4 regions of the Amycolatopsis sp. w19 genome follow, and region 2 is predicted to be linked to each of the others. Evidence: riboswitches for the same ligand, from Rfam matches in the RefSeq annotation. Region 2 holds a riboswitch; each other region holds the start of a gene.
The links. A riboswitch is a leader RNA that binds a small molecule or an ion and turns the genes downstream of it on or off. The one in region 2 is predicted to bind cobalamin.

Region 1 (4,207 bases), on a different contig from region 2:
CGAAGCCTCGTCCCAAACCGGCTGGACACCCAGCAGGGCAAGGACTTCCGCCGCGTCGTCACCCGACGTGCGCATCGCCGACGTGCCCCAGACCGAGAGACCGACCGAACGCGGCCAGTCGCCTGTGTCCTCCTTGTAGCGACGGAGAAGCGAGTCCGCGAGAGCCTGTCCGGTCTCCCACGCGAGACGGCTCGGGATGGCCTTCGGGTCGACGGTGTAGAAGTTGCGGCCCGTCGGCAGCACGTTGATCAGGCCGCGCAGGGGAGAACCACTGGGCCCCGCGGGGATGTAGCCGCCGTCGAGCGCGTGGAGCACGGCGTCGATCTCGGCGCCGGTGCCCGCCAGACGCGGCACGATCTCGGTGGCGGCGAAGGTCAGGACGCGGGCGACCTCCTGGTGTTCCGGCACCTCGGCGACGACCTCGGCGACGGCGGCGGGGGACCAGTCCCTGGCCTCCATCGCCTCGACGAGCGAGCGGGCCGTCTGCTCGATGGCGTCCACTACGGACAGTGGGGCGTCGCTGTTCTCCTTGAGCCCCAACGCGGACCGCAGGCCGGGGACGGCGCCCTGTTTGCCGCCCCACATCTGCTGGGCGCGCAGCATGGCGAGCACGAGGTTGATCCGCGCCTCGCCCACCGGCGCGGCGCCGAGGATGTGCAGGCCGTCGCGGATCTGGGCGTCCTTGACCTCGCACAGCCAGCCGTCGATGTGCAGCAGGAAGTCGTCGAACTCCGCGTCGTGCGGGCGTTCCTCGACACCGAGGTCGTGGTCCAGTTTCGCGGCCTGGATCAGCGTCCAGATCTGCGCGCGGACGGCGGGCAGTTTCGCCGGGTCCATCGCGGCGATGTTGGCGTGCTCGTCGAGGAGCTGTTCCAGGCGGGCCATGTCGCCGTAGCTCTCGGCGCGGGCCATCGGCGGGATCAGGTGGTCGACGATCGTGGCGTGCGCGCGCCGTTTCGCCTGCGCGCCCTCGCCGGGGTCGTTGATCAGGAACGGGTAGATCAGCGGCAGATTGCCCAGGACCGCGTCCGGCGCGCACGAGTCCGAGAGACCGGCGGTCTTGCCGGGAAGCCATTCCAGCGAACCGTGTTTGCCGAGGTGGACGACCGCGTGCGCGCCGAATTCCTCCTCCAGCCAGCGGTACGCGGCCAGGTAATGGTGGCTCGGCGGGAGGTCCGGGTTGTGGTAGATCGCCACCGGGTTCTCGCCGAAACCGCGCGGCGGCTGGATCATCAGGATGACGTTGCCGGACTGCAGCGACGCCAGCACGATGTCCCCGTTGTCCACATAGAGTTCGCCGGGCGCCGGGCCCCAGTGCTCCTCCATGCCCTCGCGCAGTTCCGCGGGCAGCGCGGCGAACCACTCGCGGTACTTGTCCGCGGGCACGCGGATCGGGTTGCCGGACAGCTGTTCCTCGGTGAGCCACTCCGGATCCTGGCCGCCCGCGGCGATGAGCGCGTGGATCAGGGCGTCGCCGTCGGGCTGGTCGGTGCCGGTGGGCTCGACGCCGGGGAACGGATCCTCGCCGAGGTCGTAACCCTGGTCGCGCATGCGGCGCAACAGCTCGATCGCGGACGCGGGAGTGTCGAGGCCGACGGCGTTGCCGACACGGGAATGCTTCGTCGGGTACGCGGACAGCATCAGCGCGATCCGGCGTTCCGGCGGGGGAGTGTGGCGCAGGCGGGCGTGCGCGAGCGCGATCTTGGCGACCCGCGAAGCGCGCTCGGCGTCCGGCACGTACTTGGGGAGCCCGTCGTCGTCGATCTCCTTGAACGAGAACGGGACGGTGATGAGGCGGCCGTCGAACTCGGGGACGGCCATCTGGTTGCCCGCGTCGAGCGGCGAGAGGCCGTCGTCGTTGGCGGACCAGGTGTCGCGATCGCTGGTGAGGCACAGCGCCTGCAGGATCGGGATGTCGAGCGCGGCCATCTCGGCGACGTCCCACGCCTCGTCGTCGCCACCGGCGCCGACCTCGGACGGCCGGGTGCCGCCGGCGGCCAGCACGGTGACCAGGAGCGCGTCGGCCTTGGCCAGCTCGGCCATCATCTCCGGCTCTCGGGTGCGCAGGGAGGCGCAGTGGATCGGGAGCGCGCGGCCCCCGGCGTCCTCGACGGCGTCGGAGAGGGCGTGGACGAACTCGGTGTTCCCGGACAGGTGATGCGCCCGGTAGTAGAGGATCGCGACGACCGGACCCTCGGTGCTCTTCGGCTCGCGCTCCAGGACGCCCCACAGCGGCTGCACGGCGGGCGGCTCGAAGCCGTCACCGGTGAGCAGGAGGGTGTCGCTCAGGAACCGGTGCAGCTGGGTGAGGTTGGCCGGGCCGCCCTGCGCGAGATACGCGTGCGCCTCCGCCGCGGTGCCGGCCGGGACGGTGGACAGCTTCATGAGCTGCGCGTCCGGCGTCTGCTCGCCGCCGAGGACCACCACGTGCGCGCCGCTCGCGCGGACCGTGTCGAGGCCTTCCTGCCAGCTGCGTTCGGAGCCGAGGATCCGGACGACGACGATCTTGGCGCCGTCGAGCAGGGCGGGCAGCTCCGCGAGGTCGAGGCGGGCCGGGTTGGCCAGCCGGTATTCGGCCTCGCTGGAGCGGGCGCTGAGCAGGTCGGTGTCCGAAGTGGACAGAAGCAGGATCACGGCAGTCCTCACTCGGGGTGTCCGCGCCCCGGGTCGTGTGGTCGCGACGGCCGGAGTTCCTGGCTTCCCTCCCTGGCCGGGAGGATGACAGTGGCGGGACCGCCCCGGACTCTCACCGGGTTCCTCCTCCGCCGTCGCGTGGGTCTTGAGTTCACTCTCCGGTGCGGTCCGGCGGGAGTCAAGGTGATGTGTGGCCGGGCCGGACGTGCAGCCACAGGCCGGTGAACACGGCGGTGGCCAAGGTGATGACGCCGGCCGCGACGAACGCGCTGTTGAGGCCTGCCTCGAAGGAGGCTCCGCCGGATTGCCGGGTGCGGACGATGGCTCCGAGTAACGCCACGCCGAGCACCGCGCCGATCTGCCGCGTGGTGCTGCTGATACCCGAGGCGAGGCCGCCTTCTTGCGGGCTGACCGCTTGGATGGCGGCCCCCGTCAGCGGGGACATGGTGAGGGCGAAGCCGATGCCGACGACACCCAGCCGCCACCACACGTTCCCGTAGCCGGTGCCGGCGTGCACCACGCCGAGTGCGAGCAGCCCCAGGCCCGCCAGGGCCAGACCGACGGTGACCACTATCCGGAAGCCGTACCGGGCGGCGAGCCGTCCCGCGTACGGGCTGACGATCACCATGGCGACGGTCGCCGGCAGGGTCTGCAGGCCGGCGCGCAGGATCGAGCTGCCCTGGACGTACACGAAGAACTGGGAGAAGAAGAACGACGAGCCCATGAGCGCGAACCCGACCACGACCATGGCGGTGTTGGACACGGTGAACAGCCGCTCCCGAAACAGCCGCAACGGCAGCATCGGTGCGGCACGACGCGCTTCGACGGCGATGAAGGCGGCCAGGAGGACCACCGCGGCGGCGAAGCTGCCCAGGATGACCGGCGACGTCCAGCCGCGGGCACCACCCTCGATCAGGCCGTAGGTCAGCGCGCCCACCCCCAGAACGGACAGCAGCGTGCCCGGGACGTCGATCGCGGGGGCGCCGGGATTGCGGGCCTCTTCGAGGGTGCGCAGGCCGACCAGCAGCAGGACAACGCCGATGGGGAGATTGACCAGGAAGATCGCGGGCCAGCCGAAGACCTCCGTCAGCACGCCGCCGGCCACGGGGCCCGCGGCCAGGCCGATCCCGCTGAATCCGGCCCACAGCCCGATCGCCTTGACTCGTTCTCGCGGCACGGGATAGGCGGCGGCGAGGAGGGCCAGCGAGGCAGGGCTCAGCGCCGCGGCCCCGATGCCCTGCAGCACCCGGCCCGCGACCAGCCAGCCGACCGAAGGGGCGAGGCTGCACAGCACCGACGCGACCGTGAACACGACCACGCCGGACAGAAACACCCGCTTGCGACCGAAGCGGTCGGCGAAGATGCCGCCGGACAGCAGCAACATGGCGACAAGCAGCACATACGCGTCGACGATCCATTGCAAGCCGGTCAGCTGAGTGTTCAGCCGATGCTGCATATCGGGCAGCGCCGCTCCGACGATCGTGTTGTCGAGCAGGACCATGAACTGACCCAGACAGGTCACCGCGAGCAGCACGGCCCGGTTCGATCGACGGTCCACCGCCGCAGGGGACAC
Region 2 (4,207 bases):
AAGGTCTCGGTGAGCCGGAACTCGACGTCGGCGGCGGCCCGGTCGAGCCGTTTCCGGAAATGCGCCACCCGCCTCGGTGACGCCTTGTCCAGCCGTTCGGTGACGGCGGGATTCGACTCGTCGCCCCGCAGCACCGCCTGCGTCGTTTCCAGCCGGGGCTTGAACCGAGCGGCCTTCCGCTGCTCGCGGTACAGGCCGCCGACCAAGGGCCCGACGAAGACGATGCGCGCGACGATGACGAGCGCCGACGCGGCCAGCCCGATGCCGAGCGCGCGCCACACGCTCGAACCGTCGTCGTGCACCTCGTCGATGAGGGTTTTGACGCTGAGTCCCATGAGCAGGAACATCGCGCTTTCCAGCAGGAAGGCCGCGGTGCGCCAGTTGACGGCCTCGGCGAGCCGATCCGTCGCGCGCAGATGCCGCGGGGCGAGGTGACCGGTCACGAGGCCGGCGACGACGACCGCGAGCACGCCAGAGGCTCCGGCCTCTTCGGCGGGCAGGAACGCGATGAAGGGGACCACGAAGGAGATCGCGGTGTTGAGCACGGCGTTGCCCAGCAACGCGCGCACCCGGACGTTGACGATCCCGACGAGCAATCCGATCCCGACCGCCACGACGACCGCGAAGACGAACTCTCCCACGATGCCCCAGACGGACACCGACCCGGCGACCGCGGCGACGGCCGACCGCAGCAGGACGAGCGCGGAGGCGTCGTTGACCAGTCCTTCGCCTTCGAGCACGGTCAGCAGCCGGGGCGGGAGGCCGAGCCGCCGTCCCACGGAGGTCGCGGCGACGGCGTCGGTGGGGCTGATGACCGCGCCGAGCGCGAACGCGGCGGGCCAGCCGATGTCCGGGATCAGCTCGTGGAACAGCCAGCCCGCGCCCAGGGTCGTCCCCACCACGAGCAGCACCGCGAGACCGGTGATCGGCCGGATGTTCCGCCGGAAATCGACCACCGGCATGTTCACCGCCGCCGAATACAGCAGCGGCGGGAGTACTCCGGCGAGGATCAGCTCCGGTTCGACCTCGGGATGCGGGACGCCGGGCAGGAAGCTCAGGCCGATACCGGCCACCACGAGGCTCAGCGGAGCGGCCACGTTGAGCCGTTCGGAGAACGCGGCCACCAGGACGATGCTGACGACACCGAGGACGACGACGAGGGTCAGGTTCACCGGGTTCACGTGTCCTCTCGCCGGTCAGTGGCTTGCCGTGTCCATTGGACACGAGGTCAGCGGACCCGCAAGTCGGAGCCGGTCAGTGCGGTGTGTCGCGAAAGCCACCTCGCCTGCGGTGCGCGAAGCCGCCCAGGTACCGAGGCCGCCGAACGCGTCGTGAGTGGCAAAGAGCGTTTCGGTGGCGACCGACAGGGTGAAGGGGACCTTCCCCTCATCGCACGAGCGGAAAGTCCCCTTCACCCCGGCCTGCGGTCCTCATGGGTGGCAGAGTCCGAGCAGGTGTTGCGAAAGCCACTTTCGCAACGTTGAAGGTTGCGAAAGCCACTTTCACAACATCCGGAGCCCTTCAGCGCAGCGCCGCCAGGACGTAGTCGTCGCCGGACTGCCACACCGGGGCCACCTCCGCGAAGCCCGCCGCCCGGAGCAGCCTGGTGTGCTCCTGCGGGCTGAGCCGGTTGCCGTAGCCGGTCGAGATGCCGCGCAACTCTTCGGCCGTGAAGCGCTCCCTCAGCGCGGGATCCGCGGCCACCGCCGCCCACCAGGTCTTCCAGTCCTCGTTGGCGTGGACCCCGGCACGGGCCGCGCGGCGCTCCTTGACGACTTCGGCGAGCTCGCGGATGGCCGGTTGCTCGTCGTAGAGGTGGTCGCCGTTCACGAGCGCTCCGCCCGCCCTCAGCGCGACGGCGAGGTCACGGTAGACCTCGGCGAGCCGCTCGGGGCGCAGCCAGTGCAACGCGGTCGTCGAGACCGCCGCGTCGACCGGCCGCCACTTCAGCCGGCCGCTCTCGGCGAGATCGGCCCGGACGTACTCGATGTCGCTCCGCTCCGGCCGGGTCGCGCGGGCGAGGGCGAGCAGGAACGGGTCGTCGTCGAGGCCGACGATCCGTGCGTGCGGTAACCGCCGGGCGAGCCTGGTGGTCAGCGAGCCGGGGCCGCAGCCTAGGTCCAGCACCAGCGGCTCGGCGACGTCGCGGCAGACGTGTTCGACGACGTCGATCACCACGGTGAAACGTTCTTCACGGTCGGCGACATAGCGTTCCTGCTGCACGTCCCACCGGCGGACCCAGTCCGCCGCGAGCTTCTCGTCCACCGGCCTCCCCTTCGTGATCTTGATCCTGTGTAGCACACGCCGGTCATGGGTTACCGTGTGCGCCACAACGTAAGAAGGTGCCCGTCGGGGGAAGCCGGTGTGAATCCGGCGCTGACCCGCAACCGTGATCGGCCGCCGAGCCGTGAGCCGGACTGCCCGCCGGACACCGCCAACCCCAACTGTCGTGGAGTGCGGAGCGGGGTCCCGTTCACGTGCGGTCGCGCGCCCGGGACAGTGCTCGACGTCCCGGAGGTCCCTATGACGCGTCATCCGCTCACCCGTCGGAGACTGCTCGCGCTGGCCGCGCTCACGCCGTTGGCCGCCTGCGGGACCGCGCCGGCGGACACGGGCCGGTTGCGAGTGGCGTTCGCCGCGGGCGGGTCGAAGGAAACCCTCGACCCGTCCCAGGTTTCGCTCTTCGTCGACCAGGCGCGGGCCAAGGCGCTCTTCGACACGCTGGTCGCCTACAACGCCGACACCTCCTTGCGACCGCGGCTGGCCGAGTCCTGGGAAAGCGACGTCGCCGGCACGCGCTGGCGGATCCGGCTGCGGCAGGCGGCCTTCCACGACGGTCGTCCGGTCACCGCGGACGACGTGCTCTACAGCTTCCGGCGGATCGCCGACCCCGCGCTGGCTTCCTCGTCGCGGCAATACTTCGCGAAGGTGGACTTCGCCCGCAGCAAAGCGGTGTCCCCCACCGAAATCGAGCTGACGCTGACCGCGCCCGACTTCGAATTCCCGTCGGGCTGGGGCGCTCCCGGCGCGGAGATCGTGCCCGCCGGGACGACGGACTTCACCGCGCCGGTCGGCTCGGGGCCGTTCCGTTTCGTCTCGTTCACCCCCGGCGACGCGGCGGTGTTCCGCAAGAACGAGTCGCATTGGGACGGCGCGCCGAGTATCGACGAGCTGGAATTCGTGCCGGTCAACGAAGAAACCGCGCGCGTCAACGCGTTGCTGTCCGGGCAGGTCGACTACGCCCACGACCTCGCGGCCGGAACCGCGGCGCGGCTGGCGGGCGACGGACGCGTGTCACTGCTCGAAGCCAAGGGAACGACGATGCAGGGCATGATGCTGCGCCTGACGCAACCCCCGTTCTCCGACCCGAGGCTGGTGCACGCCGTACTGTCCGGAGTGGACAGAGAGGCGTTGAACCGCGTCGCGCTGGCCGGACGCGGGGAGATCGGCAACGACCTGTTCGGCAAGGGACTTCGCGGGTATGCCGCGGACATCCCCCAACGCCGCCGCGATGTGGACCTGGCCCGGTCGCTCGTCCGCGAGGCGGGCGCGGAAGGGCTGGCCTTCGCTGTCGAGACCAGCGACGTCGACCCGGGTTTCGCCACCGCGGCCACGCTGATTTCCCAGCAGCTCAAGGAGATCGGGCTCGCCGCCACCCTGAACACCCGCGCGTCGAGCACCTATTTCAGCGAGGTCAAGACCAAGGGCGTCGCCGCGCTCACCCGCACGGCCACCCTGCCCGTCCCGACGTTCCTCAACCAGCGCTTCCGCACGCGCGGCTCGAACAACGTGAACGGCTTCGGCTCGCCGGAGTTCGACGCGCTGCTGGATCGCGCCACGGCCACCGCGGACGAACGCGCCAGGCTGGCGCTGTTCGGCGACGCGCAACGGATCGTCCACGAAACCGGCGGTCTGCTCGCCTGGGGGTTCAGCACCTGGACGATCGCCGTGTCGAAACGGGTTTCCGGGGTGGTGACCGCGCCGCCGAACACCTTCGATTGGGCTCGGTTCGACCGCGCCCGGCTGTCCTGACGTGCGGGGTCACGTCGTACGACGGCTGGGTTTCGCCATGGTGCAGGCGATGTTCGTGCTGGTCGCGACGTTCGCCGTGACCGCGTTGCTGCCGGGCGACGCGGCCTCGGTCGTGCTCGGCGAACAGGCCACCGACGAGCAGGTGGCGACCGTCCGCCATCAGCTCGGGCTCGAC
Region 3 (4,207 bases), on a different contig from region 2:
CGAGTCCAAGTGGCTGGTGGACGCGGGTTCGCGGCGCCAGAAGTGGATCGACCAGGCCCAGTCGCTGAACCTGTACATCGCGGCGCCCAGCGGCCGCAAGCTCGACGAGCTGTACCGCTACGCCTGGCACAAGGGCCTCAAGACCACGTACTACCTGCGGGCCCGGTCCGCGACGCACGTGGAGAAGAGCACCCTGCGCGGCACCGACGGCAAGCTGAACGCGGTCTCGGCCACCCCGGCCCCCGCCGCACCCGCTTCGCCGAAGCCCGCCGCCGCCCCGGCTCCCGCCGCCTCGCCCGCGCCGTCGGCTTCCGCCGCGGTTCCGGCCGTGCCGGTGACCGCTCCTGCCCCGGCCGCCAAGCCGGAGCCGAAGGAGATGCCGAAGGTCTCGGACGTCGACTTCGTCGCCACCGAAGGCGCCGCCTGCCGGATCGACGACCCCGACTGCGAAGCCTGCCAGTAAGACATCGTCGTGAGTGGCGATTCGGGTTCTGACCCGAATCGCCACTCACGACCCCCGACTCGTGAAGTGAGCTTTCATGACCACCTTTGACGCCTCCGCCGACGCCACGGGCCTCGGTGAGATCGAAGTCGGCGCCGCCCGCATCAACGTCGACGACAAGCGGATGATCAACGCCCGCGCCGACGTCAACCAGCTGCTGCCGATGAAGTACACCTGGGCGTGGGAGAAGTACCTCGCCGGCTGCAACAACCACTGGATGCCGACCGAGGTCGCCATGCAGGCCGACATCGCGCTGTGGAAGTCGCCCGACGGCCTCACCGAGGACGAGCGCACCATGCTCAAGCGCAACCTCGGCTTCTTCGCCACCGCGGAATCCCTGGTGGCCAACAACATCGTGCTCGCGGTGTACCGGCAGATCACCAACCCCGAATGCCGCCAGTACCTGCTGCGCCAGGCGTTCGAGGAGGCCGTGCACACGCACACCTTCCAGTACATCTGCGAAAGCCTCGGCCTGGTCGAGGGCGAGCTGTTCAACATGTACCGCGAGGTCCCGTCCATTTCGGACAAGGACGCGTGGGCGCTGAAGTACACGCAGAACCTGGAGAACCCGGACTTCGAGACCGGCACCCCGGAAGCCGACCAGAACTTCCTGCGTGACCTCGTCGCGTTCTACGTGATCTTCGAGGGCATGTGGTTCTACACCGGTTTCGCGCAGATCCTCTCGCTCGGCCGCCGGAACAAGATGATCGGCATCGCCGAGCAGTACCAGTACATCCTGCGCGACGAGTCGATCCACCTGAACTTCGGCATCGACTGCATCAACCAGATCAAGATCGAGAACCCGCACCTGTGGACCGAGGAGTTCCAGGCGGAGATCCGGACGATGCTGACCGAAGCGTGCGAACTCGAGGTCGCCTACGCCCGCGACACCATGCCGCGCGGCATGCTCGGGCTCTCGGCCGAGCTGATCGAGCAGTACATGCACTTCATCACCGACCGCCGGGCGCAGCAGATCGGCCTCGCGCCGATCTTCGGCGAGACCGAGAACCCGTTCCCGTGGATGTCGGAGGCGATGGACCTCAAGAAGGAGAAGAACTTCTTCGAGACCCGCGTCATCGAGTACCAGTCCGGTGGCGCCCTCGACTGGGACTGATCACCGACACGTAGTACATGAAGGCCCCCTTCCTTGCGCCTAGGTACAGGAAGGGGGCCTTCATGTACTTCTCCTTCGCGGTACGCTCCGGAGTGCTACTGGTTCGCCCGGCCTCCCAGGCCGGTCGAGGTAACAGGGAACCCGGTGCGAATCCGGGACTGCCCCGCAGCGGTATGTGGGAACGAAAGCCGTCACCGTGCGAGACACGGTAAAGCACTGGGACATGGCGCCCCGGGAAGCGACGGCCGGTAGGAGCGAGCGAGTCGCCCACGAGTCCGAAGACCTGCCCGTGGTACGCGCGCCGACGGCGTGCGTGAGTCCGGGCCTCGTGGGATGGGCACGACCGAACGGCGGTCACTCCTGCGCGCCCCGGGCTCCGACGACAAGCTCGCGAGGAGAGAGCTGTGACCGAAATCGGCACGACAGTGCTGGGCTACCCCCGGATCGGACCGGACCGGGAACTCAAGCGTTCACTCGAACGCTACTGGGCGGGCAGGATCGGCGAGGCCGAACTGCTCGGCACCGGCCGCGCACTGCGCACCCGCGCCTGGCGGGAACTCAAGGACGCGGGACTGGATTCCGTCCCCTCCAACACGTTCTCCCATTACGACCAGGTGCTCGACACCACCGAGCTGTTCGGAGCGCTGCCGGAGCGCTTCACCACGCTCGGCCTCTCGCCGCTCGACACCTACTTCGCCGCCGCGCGCGGGGTGCAGGACGCGCCGGCGATGGAGATGACGAAGTGGTTCGACACGAACTACCACTACATCGTCCCCGAACTCGGCCCGGACACGACGTTCTCGCTCACCGGCACCAAACCGCTGGACGAGTACCGCGAAGCCCGCGCGATCGGCGTCGAGACCCGGCCGGTGCTGGTGGGCCCGGTGACGTTCCTGCTGCTCGCGAAACCGGCCGAGACGGCTCCGGAAGGCTTCCGCCCGCTGGAGCTGCTCGACAACCTTCTCGACGCCTACGTCGAACTACTGCGCCGTCTGCACGACGAAGGCGTCGAGTGGGTCCAGTTCGACGAGCCCGCCTTCGCCGCGGATCGCAGCGAACGGGAACTCAACGCGCTCATCCGCGCCTACCACCGGCTCGCGAAGGAGACCGCGCGGCCGAAGATCCTGGTCGCCGGATACTTCGGCGGGCTCGGACGCGGACTCGGCGTGCTCGCCCGTTCCCCGATCGACGCCATCGCCGTCGATCTCGTGTCCGATGAGTCCTTTGTGGACGCCGTCGCCGCCGAGCCCGCCTTACGGGACAAGGAGGTCTTGGCCGGTGTCGTGGACGGGCGCAACGTCTGGCGCACGGATCCGACCCGCGCGCTCAGCCGGGCGGCGACGGTGCTGGGCACCGCGAAGTCGGTCAGCGTGTCGACGTCCTGTTCGCTGCTGCACGTGCCCTACGACGTCGAACGAGAGGACGGGCTTCACCCGCGGCTGAAGGGCTGGCTCGCTTTCGCCAGGCAGAAGGTCGACGAGGTCGTCCTGCTCGGGCGTGCGTTGAAGGAAGAGGGCGTCGACCTCTCCGCCGCCCGCGCCGCGGCCACGGATCGCGCGACGGCGGCCGACCTGGCCGACAGCGGGGTCCGCGCCCGGCTGGAGGCGCTGCGGCCGGAGGACACCGTCCGCTCCCCCTATGCCCGGCGGGCGGCGGCTCAGCAGGCCGCGTTGAAGCTGCCGCCGTTGCCGAGCACGACGATCGGCTCGTTCCCGCAGACCACCGACGTCCGCAAGGCGCGGGCCGCGCACAAGGCGGGTTCGCTGGACGACGCGGGCTACGAAGCCGCGATGAAGGCGGAGATCGAGCGTGTCGTCCGGCTGCAGGAGGACCTCGGCCTCGACGTGCTGGTGCACGGTGAGCCCGAGCGCAACGACATGGTGCAGTACTTCGCCGAGCGGCTGGCCGGGTTCGCGGCCACCGACTTCGGCTGGGTGCAGTCCTACGGTTCGCGCTGCGTCCGGCCGCCGATCTTGTACGGCGACGTCTCGCGTCCGGAGCCGATGACCGTCGAGTGGGCTCGCTACGCGCAGGGTCTGACCGGCAAACCCGTCAAGGGCATGCTGACCGGACCGGTGACGATCCTGGCGTGGTCGTTCGTCCGCGACGATCAGCCGCTGGGCGAGACCGCCCGTCAGGTGGCGCTGGCCATCCGCGACGAGGTGCACGACCTGCAGGAGGCGGGCATCCGCGTCATCCAGGTGGACGAGCCGGCGTTGCGGGAGCTGCTCCCGCTGCGCGCGGCGGCGCACGAGGCGTACTTCGCGTGGGCGGTTTCTTCGTTCCGGCTGGCGACTTCCGGGATCGACGACGCCACGCAGATCCACACACATATGTGCTATTCGGAATTCGGTGAGGTGGTCAAGGCGATCGACGCGCTCGACGCCGACGTCACCAGCATCGAGGCCGCGCGGTCGAAGATGGAGGTCGTCACCGATCTCGGCGCGGCGGGCTTCGGCCGCGGCGTCGGGCCGGGTGTCTACGACATCCACTCGCCGCGTGTCCCCGGCGTGGACGAGGTCAGCGGCCTGCTGCGGACCGCCGTCGGCGCCGTGCCCGCCGAGCGGATCTGGGTCAACCCGGACTGCGGC
Region 4 (4,207 bases), on a different contig from region 2:
CCGGGCGTCTGGTCGGCGGCGCGGCATCCGTGTGCGGACGGGCGACGAGCGCGGTGACCGCGGCGGCCGTCGCGGCGAGGTCGCCGGAACCGCATTCCGCGGTGTCGAGGTGCTTCGGGAAGGTCCCGTCCGCGCATTGGCGGGAGAGGAGCAGTTCGACCGCGGGGCCGGGATCGGCGGCGGTGGCGAGGACCGCCCAAGCGTGCCGCTCGACCGTCCGATCGGCGTCGGCGAACGATCCGGTGTCGGTGAATTCCCCGTCGGTACCGCGCAGTTTCACCAGATCGGCACGCAACGGACCGGCGACGTCCGACTTCGCGAATTCGGCGACGAGCACGAGTTTCGCGAGCGGTTCGGCGTACGACGCCTGACCCTGTTCGTACGGCGCTCCGTGCGCGTAGGCCTGCACGGCTTCGGGCTTCAGCAGGAACTGCGAAGCGCGGGCGACCGCGTCCGGCTGCTGGTCCAACGCCCGCAAGGCCAGCACCACGTCGGCGGTGGCGTCGTAGTCGACGTAGGTCTTGCCGTCCTCGGTGACCTCGACGTGGTCGCCGCCGACGAGCCGGTTCGTCAGGTAGGCCCCGAGGCGGACGGCCGGGGTCGCGGTGACCGGAGCGGCGATCGCCGCGACCGTCGACACCCGGGCGCCGGTGGACGCCTTGGGCGTGATGGATTTCTTGGGCTCAGGAGCGGGCTTGTGCGGCTGCGTCACAGGAGCCGGGGTTTCCGGGACGCCGGTGGTCGGCGGCAGGACTTCGCCCTTCGCAAGCGGGTAGAAACCGACCTGCGACAACCCGAGCGAAGCCTGGGCACTCGCGCGGATCCAGGTGTCGAGGCCGCTGATGCCGGAGGAACGCGCCGCCTCGTAGGAAGCCGGGTCGTAGGCGATCGCGCCGAGTTCGCCCGCGAGCTTGTTCCCGGAGTCGGCCGCGGCGTTCGCCTGCGCGGATTTGAGGAACCGCACGCCCTTGTCCACCGCCGCGTTCGCGCCGCCTGCGTCGACGAGCGCTTGGACGATCAGGCCGGTGCTGTTGGTGTTCGGCGCCTCGGTGCCGACGCCGCCACCCCAGCCGCCGCCGGGCGTCTGGTTCGCCTTGAGCCAGGAGACGGTCTTGGCGATCGGGGCGTCGAGACCGGCCGCGCCCGCCTTCTTCGCGGCCAGCATCGCCGAGAGGGCGAGCCCGGTGGCGTCACCGTCGGTCGGGGAAAGGCCGAGCGGTTTACCCTCGTCGCAGGTCGAGACCTTGCGGCCGTCCGGAGTGACGTGGTCGCCGGTCTCCTTCGTCGGGATGTAGGAGAAGAGGACGCGGAAGTAGCCCTCGGAACACTGCTGGGTCAGCAGCCTGTCGATGGCGATCCGGTCGTTCTCTCCCGCCACGGCGAGCCCGATCACGCCGAGCGCCTGGCCGAACATGTTCGCGTTGTTGCTCACCGCGTCGGCGAGGGCGGGATCCTTGGAGTAGTCGCTGACCCGGCCCTTGTCGGGGCCCTTGCGCATGATGGCCGCATGGGTCTCTGCGACCAGGTCGTAGCCGTCGAAGGCCCGCGGATTCCGGCCGGACACCTGGGCGGCGACCATCGTCTTCGCCACGGCGCCGCCGACGATGATCTTGTCGTATCCCGCGCCGGGGGCGAGCCCGTCCCAGGTGAAGTAGTCGGTGGCGTGACCCTGGTCGTCGAGGAACTTCACGATCGGCTCGGCCCGCGCGCCTTCGCCCGCGGCGTACATCGCGAAGAGCGCGTCGAGCATCAGGCCGTGGTCGGGCAGTGAGCCGCCGCTGGGGTTGTCGAATGTGCCGTCCGGCTTCAGCTTCGTCGCGAGCCAGCGGGAATTCACCTTCGCCGCACCGGGATCGTTCGCCGCCGTCGCCGTCCCGCTGAGCGGTGCGGCGATCATGGTGACGATGACGGCGAACGCCGACGCGGCCAGGTACCCGCGGCGCATGACTCCTCCTTGCGGCATGGCGGAGGACAGCGCGGGACGCCGCAGTCACCCCTGTTTATCGCGACAGTGGTTCGTACGTCCGCCCGTTCGGTATCCCGGCTCGCCCTGCGAAGGGCCCACGGTTGCGCGACAGCGCCGGATTTCGACCGGCTTCCCCGTCACGGGCGGCGGTGTTCTGTTGTCGAGCCAGCCGAGGTTAACACCTGTTCACCTCCGGTAGGTACCACCGGCCAGTCGGTCGTGAGGATCACATGGGCACCCGGCGGTATCCCGCACCCGACCGGGGTGAGAGTCTTCAGGCGCGGTCGTGGGGGAAGTCCGGTGAGAGTCCGGCGCTGTCCCGCAACGGTGTGCCTTCCAGGCGAGCCCGGTCACCCACATCGCACGGTGTCACCGACTCCTGTCGTGGAAATGCGGGAAAGGGTTCTCATGAGACGTTTGGTTTTCGCTGTCGCCCTGCTGTGCGGCATCGGGCTGGTCGCCGCTCCGGCGGCGGCCGCGGCCACCCACGACAAGGCGGACGCCGCCGCCGGCTGGCTCGCCAGGCAGATGACCGACGGCGAACGGTTCGAGGCCGACTTCGGCGGCCAGAAGTTCCCCGATCAGGGCCTGACGATCGACGCGATCTTCGCGTTCGCCGCGGCCGGCGTGTCGGACACGAACGCGGGCAAGGCGATCGCCTGGCTCGCGAAGCCGGAGGTCACCACCGGCTACGTCGGGGGCGGCACCGAGGCCTATGCGGGCGCGCACGCCAAACTGATGCTCGCCGCGCAGATCCGGGGCAAGGACCTGGCGTCGTTCGGCGGCGTCGACTTGAAGGCGGGCCTGCTCTCGCTGCTCACGCCGTCCGGCCGGTTCTCCGACCGATCCGAGTACGGCGACTACTCCAACGCCCTCTCGCAGTCGCTCGCCCTCCTGGCGCTGGACCGCACCCCGGGCGGTGCCCCGGCGTCGGCCGTGACGTTCCTCGCGGGCACCCAGTGCGCGGACGGCGGTTTCCCGCAGAACTTCGGCGAAGCGACGTGCACGAGCGACGTCGACGCGACCGCGACGGTCGTGCAGGCCTTGCGCGCCGTCGGTGACCCCGTGAACGCCCGCGAGGGCACGTCGTGGCTGGTCACGAAGCAGCACGCGAACGGCGGCTTCGGCGTCGCCGCGAACGCGCCCAACGCCAACAGCACCGGCCTCGCCGCGGAAGCGCTGGCCGGTCATCGTCCCGCCGCCGCGGTCAAGGCGCGGGAATTCCTGCGGTCACTGCAGACCGGCTGCGCCGGCGCCGAGGCCGACCGCGGCGCGATCGCCTACGACGCCACCGGTCCGAACCCGACGACCGCCCCGCGCGCGACCGCGCAGGCGATCCTCGGCCTGGCCAGGGTTCCGCTGAGCGACCTGCACGGCGGTGGCCGCCCGCAAGCCCCGGTCCTCGCCTGCCCGTGAACCGTCCTGGATACCTACTTGTCCGGATTCCGTGAAGGCCTCCTTGAGGGACTCTGGGTCCCTCAAGGAGGCCTTCACGGCCTGGGCACACAGGTCACGGCGTGAGCGAAGGCGTGACTCGCGTGATCAGGGACGTGACTCGCGTGGCTGGAGGCCGCATTCGGGAGTTCCGCCTCCAATCACGTGAGTGGGGCCTCCGATCACGCGAGTTCCGGCTTCGATCACGTGAGTCACGGGCAGCGTCACTCGCCGGCGGCGACGCGGCGCGCGAGTTCCACGCGGGACCGCACCCCCAGTGCGGTGAAGATGTTCCGCAGGTGGTGGTCCACCGTCCGGTGGCTGATCACCAGCCGCCGCGCGATCTCCTTGTTCGTCTCCCCCGCCGCCACCAGCCGGGTGATGGCGTCCTGTTGCGGCGTGAGGCCGGCGAGCGATCGGTGCGGAGCGTCGACGGTCTCGCCCGCCGCGCGCAGCCCGGCCCTGGCCCGTTCGGCGAAGCGGGTCGCGCCGACGTTTTCGAAGCCGCGCAAGGCATCGCGGAACTGGTCGCGGGCGTCACGGGTCCGGCGATGCCGCCGCAGCAGGGTGGCGTACGCGAACCTGGTCCTGGCGAGTTCCACCGCGCCGCCCGCCCGCCGGTGCGCCTCGATGGCCGCCTGGAAATGTCGTTCCGCCACACCGGGATCCGACGCCATCAGCGCGTGACAACGGTGGCTCAACGCGAGCCAGCAGGGTTCCGCCCCGGCCAGCGTCCAGCGGTCGAACACCTCCAGCGCGGCACGGGCGCGTTCGGGTCGTCCGGCGTTGACGGCCGCCTCGACGAGT

Region 1: another riboswitch for cobalamin. It lies ahead of cobN (cobaltochelatase subunit CobN); the one in region 2 lies ahead of ACSMFO_RS33230 (ABC transporter substrate-binding protein).
Region 3: another riboswitch for cobalamin. It lies ahead of metE (5-methyltetrahydropteroyltriglutamate--homocysteine S-methyltransferase); the one in region 2 lies ahead of ACSMFO_RS33230 (ABC transporter substrate-binding protein).
Region 4: another riboswitch for cobalamin. It lies ahead of ACSMFO_RS20815 (peptidase); the one in region 2 lies ahead of ACSMFO_RS33230 (ABC transporter substrate-binding protein).

The regions. Positions count from the first base shown of each region.
Region 1 covers NZ_JBPQFM010000017.1:168,450-172,656, reverse strand. The annotation lists gene cobN (cobaltochelatase subunit CobN) at 1-2,634, opposite strand, end outside; cobalamin riboswitch at 2,670-2,822, opposite strand; gene ACSMFO_RS28995 (MFS transporter) at 2,813-4,192, opposite strand.
Region 2 covers NZ_JBPQFM010000023.1:28,152-32,358, reverse strand. The annotation lists gene ACSMFO_RS33240 (cation:proton antiporter) at 1-1,172, opposite strand, end outside; gene ACSMFO_RS33235 (class I SAM-dependent methyltransferase) at 1,522-2,265, opposite strand; cobalamin riboswitch at 2,289-2,443, shown strand; gene ACSMFO_RS33230 (ABC transporter substrate-binding protein) at 2,524-4,032, shown strand; gene ACSMFO_RS33225 (ABC transporter permease) at 4,034-4,207, shown strand, end outside.
Region 3 covers NZ_JBPQFM010000002.1:499,262-503,468, forward strand. The annotation lists gene ACSMFO_RS06795 (ribonucleoside-diphosphate reductase subunit alpha) at 1-463, shown strand, start outside; gene ACSMFO_RS06800 (ribonucleotide-diphosphate reductase subunit beta) at 540-1,616, shown strand; cobalamin riboswitch at 1,699-1,921, shown strand; gene metE (5-methyltetrahydropteroyltriglutamate--homocysteine S-methyltransferase) at 2,021-4,207, shown strand, end outside.
Region 4 covers NZ_JBPQFM010000010.1:62,702-66,908, reverse strand. The annotation lists gene ACSMFO_RS20820 (hypothetical protein) at 1-1,945, opposite strand, end outside; cobalamin riboswitch at 2,013-2,126, opposite strand; cobalamin riboswitch at 2,194-2,342, shown strand; gene ACSMFO_RS20815 (peptidase) at 2,375-3,382, shown strand; gene ACSMFO_RS20810 (LuxR C-terminal-related transcriptional regulator) at 3,625-4,207, opposite strand, start outside.